Regions from separate parts of the Ruegeria sp. AI3 genome, predicted to be linked through region 2. Evidence: riboswitches for the same ligand, from Rfam matches in the RefSeq annotation. Region 2 holds a riboswitch; each other region holds the start of a gene.
The links. Region 2 has a riboswitch for cobalamin ahead of ACRZ95_RS22080 (hypothetical protein). Riboswitches for the same ligand answer to the same signal wherever they lie in the genome.

Region 1: another riboswitch for cobalamin. It lies ahead of ACRZ95_RS03490 (DUF1636 domain-containing protein); the one in region 2 lies ahead of ACRZ95_RS22080 (hypothetical protein).
Region 3: another riboswitch for cobalamin. It lies ahead of ACRZ95_RS17615 (aromatic ring-hydroxylating oxygenase subunit alpha); the one in region 2 lies ahead of ACRZ95_RS22080 (hypothetical protein).

Annotation. Positions count from the first base shown of each region.
Region 1 is NZ_JBQFYA010000001.1:698,311-701,555, forward strand. Features, by position in the region: tRNA gene ACRZ95_RS03480 (tRNA-Cys) at 125-198, shown strand; gene ACRZ95_RS03485 (NAD(P)-dependent oxidoreductase) at 238-1,308, opposite strand; cobalamin riboswitch at 1,335-1,538, shown strand; gene ACRZ95_RS03490 (DUF1636 domain-containing protein) at 1,622-2,002, shown strand; gene cobW (cobalamin biosynthesis protein CobW) at 1,999-3,054, shown strand; gene cobN (cobaltochelatase subunit CobN) at 3,060-3,245, shown strand, end outside.
Region 2 is NZ_JBQFYA010000022.1:1,406-4,650, forward strand. Features, by position in the region: gene ACRZ95_RS22070 (DNA polymerase III subunit gamma/tau) at 1-462, opposite strand, end outside; gene ACRZ95_RS22075 (phosphatase domain-containing protein) at 632-1,135, shown strand; gene ACRZ95_RS22080 (hypothetical protein) at 1,132-1,539, opposite strand; cobalamin riboswitch at 1,628-1,847, opposite strand; gene ACRZ95_RS22085 (alpha/beta fold hydrolase) at 2,008-2,865, shown strand; gene rsgA (ribosome small subunit-dependent GTPase A) at 2,909-3,245, opposite strand, start outside.
Region 3 is NZ_JBQFYA010000012.1:113,764-117,008, reverse strand. Features, by position in the region: gene ACRZ95_RS17625 (glutamine synthetase family protein) at 1-663, shown strand, start outside; gene ACRZ95_RS17620 (GNAT family N-acetyltransferase) at 778-1,299, shown strand; cobalamin riboswitch at 1,419-1,622, shown strand; gene ACRZ95_RS17615 (aromatic ring-hydroxylating oxygenase subunit alpha) at 1,687-2,958, shown strand; gene ACRZ95_RS17610 (hybrid-cluster NAD(P)-dependent oxidoreductase) at 2,964-3,245, shown strand, end outside.

The DNA.
Region 1 (3,245 bases), on a different contig from region 2:
TTAGACCGGCCGCCCACAAATATTGATTTGCGGCCCAAAATCGACGGCAATCCTCTGGACGCCCCCGATGAAAGCTGCTAAAACGCCCACCACACCACGGCAAGTATTTGATTTTACTTGAAAAGGCGAGTTGGCGGAGTGGTGACGCAGCGGATTGCAAATCCGTGTACACCGGTTCGATTCCGGTACTCGCCTCCACATCCCCTTCCTCTAAATACCGTCTTCGGAAATCAGTTTTCAGGAGGAACGCCCCTGAGGCACAACCTCGTACCCTGGTTCTTCCGGCTCATCGTCCTGCATTTCCGTAGGAAAACCCGGTGCGCGGATGTCCAAGCCCGTGGCCTCCTCCAGGCGTTTGATGATGTTTGGCGACAACTCACGCTCGCCAAACCGGGCGATGCCATCCTCAAAGATCTTGATCATCACCGGATTGATTTCCAGCGGAACACCGGCGCGGTCGGCGACGTCCTGAAAGAGGCCGATATCCTTTTTCACCAAATCCATCGTAAACGAAATATCGCGCGAACCGTTCAGGATCACCTGGCTTTCCGTTTCGTGCACGAACGAGGTCCCTGACGAGATTTTGATGGCCTCATAGGTGGTGTTCAAATCCATACCGGCGGCCTTGGCGGTGACCAGCGCTTCGGCACAGGTGATCAGGTTGGCCGTGGCAAGATAGTTGGTCAGCACCTTCAGAACCGAGGCCGAGCCGAGCTCTCCGGTGTGCAGAACGCGCCGCCCCATGGTGGTCAGGAAGGGCAAGATAAGTTCGAACGTGTCGCGGTCGCAGCCAGCGAAGATCGAGATATTGCCCGTCGCCGCGCGGTGACAGCCACCCGAGACAGGGCAATCGACTGCGGCCCCTCCGCGCTCCAAAACCAAAGCCCCCAACCGCTTGACCTCAGCCTCGTCGGTGGTGGACATCTCCATCCAGATCTTACCTGGACCAACCTCGGGCAGCATCTCTTGCATCACCGCGTCCGAAGCCGCAGGCGACGGCAGGCAGGTGATCACGGCATCGCAATCGCGCATCATCTGGGCCGGGCTATCAGCCGCTTTGGCCCCCTGCGCGACGAAGGCCTCAACCAGATCGGAACTCAGGTCATGAACCGTCAGGTCGATTCCATTACGCAGCAATGACCCCGACAGCTTGCCGCCCACATTCCCAAGCCCGATAAAACCTACTTTCATGGATTTCGCCTCCGTTTGCGCCCTAAGGCCATGCGACCACGCCTCAGCGCCCGATTCATGCCGCCTAGCGACGCTGGCAGGTCGCTTTTCAACGCACCACAGCGGTCTGGACTGCATCGCGCTTGACAAGCTGAGGGTCGGTGCCGCATGAGCCTCCTGTTGGTGTCTGTGAGAGCAGATGAAAAGGGAATGCGTCAACGGGTTTTCCGCCAAACGCAGCCGCCCCCGCGACCGTGACCGGAGAGGGTGCCCGAGCCACTGGCGCAAAGCCGGGAAGGCGGGACATCCGACAGAGGACGCCTCTGACATCCGCAAGCCGGGAGACCTGCCAGCGCCCGAAGATGAAACCGGACGGGGTGTTCCGGTGTCGGGTCAAGGGACCCGCATGAAACCCCGTCCCCCACGATGAGGATTTGGGGGGATGAGAGACATGACCGAGACCGCTCCGGTCGAATTGCTGGTTTGCACCACCTGTCGTCGCGGACTGCCCGTTGAAGACGACGCGAAACGCCCCGGCACCCTGTTGCACAAGGCGCTTGAACAGGCGGACCTGCCGGAAGGGATAACCCTTAAAGCCGTGGAGTGTTTATCCAACTGCAACGAGGGCTGTTCCATCGTGCTGCGTGGCGGCCCGGAACGCTGGACCTTCGTCTATGAACATCTGAACGAAACCGACCATGTCGACGTGATCGTGGACGGCGCCACCAAGTACCTCGCGACCGAGGACGGCTTGGTCAAATGGCGTGAGCGCCCTGAACACTTCCGCAAAAACTGCGCAGCCCGTATTCCCCCGATTGGAGCCCTGAAATGAGCAACTTGGAAAAACTCCCCGTCACCGTGATCACTGGCTTCTTGGGCTCGGGCAAAACAACTCTCGTTAAGCACCTGATGCAGAACCCGCAAGGCAAGCGTCTGGCCGTGGTTGTTAATGAGTTCGGCGATGTCGGCGTCGATGGCGATATCCTGAAATCCTGCGCGATCCCGGATTGTCCGGCGGAAAACATCATGGAACTGGCGAACGGCTGCATCTGCTGCACTGTGGCCGATGATTTCATCCCGACCATCGAAGCCCTTATGGCGCTGGAGCCGCGCCCCGATCACATCCTGATCGAAACCTCGGGCCTCGCCCTGCCCAAGCCGCTGCTGAAGGCGTTCGACTGGCCCGATATCCGATCGAAAATCACTGTTGATGGCGTGATCGCGCTGGCCGATGCCGAGGCCGTCGCCGCTGGTCGCTTTGCTCCGAATGTCGAAGCGGTGGACGCTCAGCGCATGGCTGATGACTCGATCGACCATGAAACGCCCTTATCCGAGGTGTTTGAGGATCAGATTTCCTGCGCCGATATCATCCTGCTGACCAAGCCTGATCTGGCCGGTCCCGAAGGCGTGGCAAAAGCCAAAGAGATCATCGCCGCCGAGGCCCCTCGCCCGCTGCCCGTTGTCGAAGTGGCCGAAGGCGCCGTGGATGTGCGCGTCGTTCTGGGTCTTGAGGCCGCAGCCGAGGATGACATGGACGCTCGTCCTTCGCATCACGACGGTCACCACGATCACGAGCATGACGATTTCGAAAGCATCATCGTTGATCTGCCGGAACAGTCCGATCCTGCCGATTTGGTCGCCAAGATCGAACGTCTGGCCAATGAGCTGAACATCCTGCGCGTCAAAGGCTATGCCGCCGTGCAAGGCAAGCCGATGCGCCTGCTGGTGCAGGCCGTGGGTGCCCGTGTGCGTCATCAATACGACCGTCCATGGGGCCCCGGTGAGGAACGCCGCTCGCGCATGGTGGTGATCGCCGAGCATGACGATATCAAAGAAGCGGAAATCCGCGATATCCTCGCGGGTGTGACCGAGGCCGCCGAGTAAGGCCCATGCACGTCGTCTTCCGCGAAAGCCACGGGTTAGAAGAAACGGAAATCCCAACCGATCTGGGCCAGAGCCCGGCGGATTTGGTGGTGCTGTCCTTCTCGGACAGCGACCTTGGCGCTTTCGCGGCGGGCTGGCATCGCGGTGGCGGGCCGGATGGGCGTATGCCCACGATGCGGTTGGCGAACCTG
Region 2 (3,245 bases):
GAGCGTCTTGAGCAGCGCGTTGAAGGCGCTGGTCGACAGCATGTGGACCTCATCGATGATGTAGATTTTGTAGCGGGACGAGGCAGCGCGGTAGCGAACACTGTCGATAATCTCGCGAATATCATTGACGCCGGTGCGGCTGGCGGCGTCCATCTCCATTACGTCGACATGACGGCCCTCCATGATGGCGACGCAGTGCTCACATTGGCCGCAAGGCTCGGTCGTGGGTCCGCCAGTTCCGTCCGGTCCGATGCAGTTCATGCCTTTCGCAATGATCCGTGCGGTCGTGGTTTTACCGGTTCCGCGAATGCCTGTCATGACAAAGGCTTGCGCGATGCGATCCGCCTCGAACGCGTTTTTGAGCGTGCGGACCATCGCATCCTGACCCACCAGATCGGCAAAGGTTTCCGGGCGGTATTTTCGGGCGAGAACCTGATAGGCGGGGCTGTCTGAGTCGGTCATGTCTGCTCTGGCGGATTCGGAACGTCACCGCAGCGTAGAGGCCTGCGCCGCCCGCGTCCACATGAGTTGAAGAACGATTTTGTTTTGGAAACCGGCGCGTCAGGGGTACACTCTGCAGATTGTGAATCAAGCCTAAAGTCAGGATCAACGCTTCCGGGGGGATGCTGTCATGACGAATTTGGTCATTCATGCTTTGCAAGTGGGCGGGGGCACACTTGCCCTAACGTCGATGCCGGGAAAGGGCGGCGACTATGCAGGCGACCTTGAAACGATTGGAGATTGGAGGCCGGGGCTCGTGCTTTCGATGACAACCGAGGCCGAGCTGGTCCAGTTTGGAGCCCGCGATTTTGGCCGCGACGTTCAGGGGCGCGCCAGCCGCTGGGTGCATCTGCCGATTCAGGATTTCGGCGTGCCACCGTCAGAGGTTGATGCGCAATGGCCCGATGTTAGTGCCGCGGCGCGGCAGGCTTTGTCTGGCGGAGGGCGCGTGCTTGTCCATTGTCAGGGCGGATGTGGTCGCTCTGGCATGGTTGTGTTGCGGTTGATGATCGAATGCGGCGAGGCTCCAACCCAAGCGCTGGATCGGTTGCGCAAGCTACGCCCCTGCGCGGTCGAAACCGATGCGCAGAAGCACTGGGCCACCTTGCCCGCCCGAGCTTTGGCAGACTCCTAAGCCGACAGTTGCAGTTCCGCCGGGGTCGTTTTGCGCGGCGCAATCACTGATGCCTCGAGCATGGCGCAGGGCAGGGATGTCATCGCTGCGCTAGGCAGGCTGCTCGTTTCGGTTCCGAACATAAGGTCGGCGTAGCGATGGAGGGTCTCGCTGTCGGCATTAGGGTCCGCTCCGCAATAGACCCGCACCCGAGACTGGCTGGCCCGAAACCGGGCGTGGCAGCCGTCCGTGCAATGGGTCAGGTCGCTGCTGCCTTCGATTTCGAAATCCGATGTGGTCGCCGGACCGGCTTGGTCCAGTGCGTCAACCATCGAACGCGCCAGCCGTGCCAATGCAGGGCAAGTCTTGCCGGTATGTTGGCAGATGGTTGCTGAGAACCTATGTGTCTTCGTCTTCCAGATCATCCTGCGCCCTCCGCGCGGTGGACAGGGGCTGGGATCAGGTGGGGCAGATAGGGTCTGTCACGGCCTGCCCGGACACCCCGCCCGAGTTTGGGTTATGTTGACGATGGCAGGTCTCCTGACTTGCGGGTCATCGCTTTGCCGACCTTCCCGGCCTTTCGGCCAGTGGATCTTCGACATCGCTCACCGCTTACAGTTGCGGGGGCAGTCGCGGATTTGGTTCGTCCCGAGCAAGCCGGGGAAAACCGCACCGTGTTCCCTTTTCATCCCGACTTCTTGTGAAAGCCGGGAACCATCGAACCATCGCTAGCGTTCATAACCATTCTGAGTCAAGTTGAACTTTCTGCGCTGCGGAAAGACGATCCGCAAAGTGGACGCGTGGTCAAGCGGGATCGCAGTTGACTTGCATGGGCTGTCTGGGGTCAAGTTGCAATGTGAACTCATCAGTTCAGTTTTCCACCGAGGATGCCCATGTTGGATGCAAACCAAACAGTGCTGATCGAAGATGTTCAGATCCCGGTGGGGGATGGTGCCCTGTCCGGGCGGATCTACCGGCCCGTGGCGCAGCCCGAAACCGTAGTGGTGGTCAACAGCGCGACAGGGGTTCCGCGAGACTACTACAAGCATTTCGCACAATGGTTGGCCTCGGATCGTGATATCGCCTGTCTGATCTACGACTACCGGGAATTCGGGCATTCGAAATCGGGCCCACAGCGTCGGTCGAAGATTTCGATGGCCGATTGGGCGTTGCAGGACATGCCCGCCGCGCGGGCCGAGATGCGCCGACGGTTCCCGCTGTCGCAGCAATGGTCAGTTGGTCATTCGCTTGGAGGGATGCTGGGGCCAGTGCAGCCGGATATCGAAAAGATTGATCGCATGATCTGCGTCTGTTCTGGCCTTGTGAAGTTGGGCGATCATCCTTGGCCGTACCGCGCTCTGGCCGGGTTGTTCTGGTATGGGCATGTGCCTCTGGTCGTGAGCGGCCTGGGGTATTTGCCGGGCAAGGCACTTGGGTTTGGAACAGACCTACCGCCTAAGGTCTATTGGCAATGGCGCAAATGGTGCACCGCGCCGCAAAGCTATCTGCCCGAGATCGGAGACACACTGCCGCAAGCTACGTGGCAGGATGCTGACGTTCCCGTCGACCTTTTTGCCTTCACAGATGATGAGATGGTCCCAGAAGCTGCCGTTTGGCGGTTGGCCGAGCTTTATGGTCCAAAAGCACGCCGTCACCTGTTGTCACCGGAAGAGTTTGGTGTTCGGGAGATCGGCCATATCGGTGTGTTTGCCCGCCGAAATGCGGTGCTCTGGCCACGATTGATCGCTTGATGGGGGGCGCCGGCGGACCGACGCCCCTTTTTCAGCCCGTGTTTCAATCGCCGCGCCGCGCGGATTTTCCGTGCATCGCAGATCGGACCATCTTGCCGAAAGCCTTGTCGCGTGCCCGCGCCTCGGCCACGGTCTCAGAGTTGCGCTGATCCTCGCGCCTCAGCTTGCGCCAGCGTTCCAACCGATCTGCATCCAGTGTGCCTGCTTCAATCGCCGCCTGCACAGCGCAACCGGGCTCGGCCTCATGCTGGCAATCCGAGAACCGGCAGGTTTGGGCCAGCTCCAGAATGTCCGAGAACACTTCGTCCACCCCGTCCTGCGCGTCGAGCAGGCGCAGGGCGCGCATGCCGGGGGTGTCGACCAGCCAACCGCCATTTTGC
Region 3 (3,245 bases), on a different contig from region 2:
CCTATTCGAGATGTCGCGAGCGTTGGGAATGGGGTCCATATCCATATGAGCTTTGTGGATGATCATGGCGCGCCGTTGACCTACGCCGAAGACGGCCCCTGCGGCATGTCGGATCTGACGAGTGCCTTCGCTGCTGGAGTATTGAAGTATCTGGATGCGATCCTGGCCCTGACTGCGCCTTCGGTGATCTCGTATGAACGCCTGACACCGCATCGTTGGTCTGCGGCTTTCAACAATCTGGGCTTTCGCGACCGCGAGGCTTCCTTGCGGATTTGTCCTGTGACCGCAAAAGACCCCGCCTCAATCGCGGGGCAGTTCAATATCGAATACCGTGCGGCGGACGCTGCAGCTTCGCCTCATCTGGCGCTTGCTGCGGTTGTCATGGCCGGGGCGAAGGGGATCGAAGAAGGGCTACCCGCGCCCGTTCCAACTGAAGAGGATCTTTCGCTTTTGGACGTCGCAGAACTGAACCAAAGAGGGCTGGTGCGCTTGCCTCAGACCTTGGAAGACGCGCTCGACCGGTTCGTTTCCAACCCGGTTGTGACCGGCTGGTTCCCCGAAGGCTTCGCCGAGGTGTACCAAGCTCACAAACAATCCGAGATCGCGACAACCGCACACCTGGACACAGACGCACGCTGCCGATTGTACGAAGAAACATATTGACCTGAGCGGCTCGTCTTGCCGAAGCTCGCCCAATGCGACCTCTGGGGCGTCGTTTGGGTAATCTCGCGCCGTATGACGCGGCGCAAGCTGTTTAGCTCAGGATAGGGATGGATCATGAACCGTTCAGAAACCGATGCCATCTTGAATGTGCATAGGCTGGCTTTTGGCGAACCGGAAGGTGAAGAAATCGCTCAACTCGCCGAAGATCTCCTTGAGCATCCGGAAACGATTTCAATCAGTGTGAGGCGTGACGGGCAGATCGCGGGCAATGTCATGTTCACCCCGTTTGTCTTCCAGGATCACCCGGACGTTAAATGCTATCTTCTGGCGCCCTGCGGTGTCTCGCCCGAGCATCAAGGCCGCGGAGTTGGCAGAGAGATGATGGAGACCAGCATCAAGCACTTGAGGTCCATTGGAACAGACGCTGTCTTTGTGTTGGGCGTGCCGACTTTCTACCCCTTATTCGGGTTTGTCCCGACTGACAAAGAGACGCCATATCCGGACCTTCTGACGATCCCCGAGGCATGGATGACGCTTGAGCTCACTGCAGGATGTGTTGAAAAGCTGGCGGGCAAAACACTTGCGATTGCGCCCTTCATGCACGCGCATTTGTGGGACACATCACAACACGGGTGAATTCCGTTTTTTTGTTCTTGCCTCAAGCTGTAGCCCTGTTTCAGGTTTCCATTTCTGCTGGGCATGTCTGTTTTGTTTCTGGAAATGTCGCAAGGCTTTCAGCCGCGAATTCATCCCCGCGTAGGTTGCGCGTGTGAGGTGCTGCTGTCTGATTCTCGGGCGGCAGAGAATTGGGAAGCCGGTGCAATTCCGGCGCTGCCCCCGCAACGGTAAGAAAGGTCAGGTTCGACAGGTAACCACTGGGACGAGGATCCCGGGAAGGTGTCGAAACCGGGCGTAAGCCCCTTTCAAGTCCGGAAACCAGCCTTGCATATATGTCAAACCGCGGGTGGCGGTGGGGGCACAAGTTTCGGACGTGATCCTCGCACGGCTCCGGACTGGCCTCTGATGTCATCTGCCCAAGCTAAGCCGCGGGGCGCGGCAGGAGAGCCAGAAGTGAGCAACGTTCAAAGCCTGTTGGCGCGTCGAAACCCGGCCTATGCCCTTGAACAGGCATTCTATACAGATCCAGATGTATTTCAGGCCGATCTTGAGGCCATCCACTACCGCGACTGGCTATTTGCCATTCCGGCATGTGAACTGGTGAAAACAGGCGACTATGTAACCTACACTGTGGGCGCATACCGCGTGATCATCGTGCGCGGTGCGGACAATCAGATCCGGGCCTTCCACAACACCTGCCGCCATCGCGGGTCGATCATCTGCAAAGCGGCCAAGGGGAACTCGCCCAAACTGGTCTGCCCCTATCACCAGTGGACCTATGAGCTTGACGGCTCATTGCTGTGGGCGCGTGATATGGGGCCTGATTTCGACCCCAAACAACACGGGCTGAAAACCGTCCACTGCAGGGAACTGGCCGGGCTGGTCTATATCTGTCTTGCAGATGTAGCCCCCGATTTCGACACCTTCGCCAATAAAGCACGGCCCTATCTGGAGCCGCATGATTTGAACAACGCCAAGGTCGCCTTTGAAAGCACGATCATCGAAAAGGGCAACTGGAAGCTTGTTTGGGAAAACAACCGCGAGTGCTATCACTGCGGCGGCAACCACCCTTCGCTGTGCCGGACCTTCCCTGATGATCCCTCGGTAACCGGTATTGAAGGGGGTGAAGCCCCGGCCTTCATGCAAGCTCACTTCGACCGTTGCGAGGCTGCAGGGATGCCGTCGCAGTTCTATCTGCATGATGACGGGCAATACCGTCTGGCGCGGATGCCGCTGAAGGAAGGGGCGGAAAGCTACACTCTGGACGGCAAATCTGCGGTGCGCCGCTTTCTGGGCCGCGCGCCCTTTGCCGATGCGGGGACGTTGCTGAAGTTCCACTATCCCAGCACATGGAACCACTTCCTGGCCGATCACTCGATTGTCTTCCGCGTCACTCCGGTCAGCCCGACCGAGACCGAAGTCACCACGAAGTGGCTGGTCAACAAGGATGCGATCGAAGGGGTCGATTATGACGTCAAGCGCCTGACTGAGGTCTGGATGGCCACCAATGATGAAGATCGCCGCGTGGTGGAAGACAACCAGATGGGCATCAACAGTCCGGCCTATGTGCCGGGGCCGTATTCGGGGGTCCAGGAATCCGGTGTTCTGCAATTCACTGATTGGTATTGCAGCGCTTTGGCGCGTCACTTTGCGCCCAACACGATGGCGGCGGAGTGACGGAGATGAAAGACCTGAACGCTGTTGCCTCGATCTGGCAGGATGATGAGAGGCTGGAATGCGTCTCGGTCGTGCCCGAGACGCCAAACACCGCCAGCTTTACGTTCCGCGCCCCGTCCGGGGCTTTGTTTGCCTACCATCCGGGTCAGTTCCTGACGCTCGAGATTCCGGCACCGGGGCAGCCGGGAGGCGTTGTGCATCGGACCTATACGATCTCGTCATCCCCATCACGTCCGCGATCCATTACGATCACGGCCAAGGCGCAGCCGGACAGCATCGGTACTCGT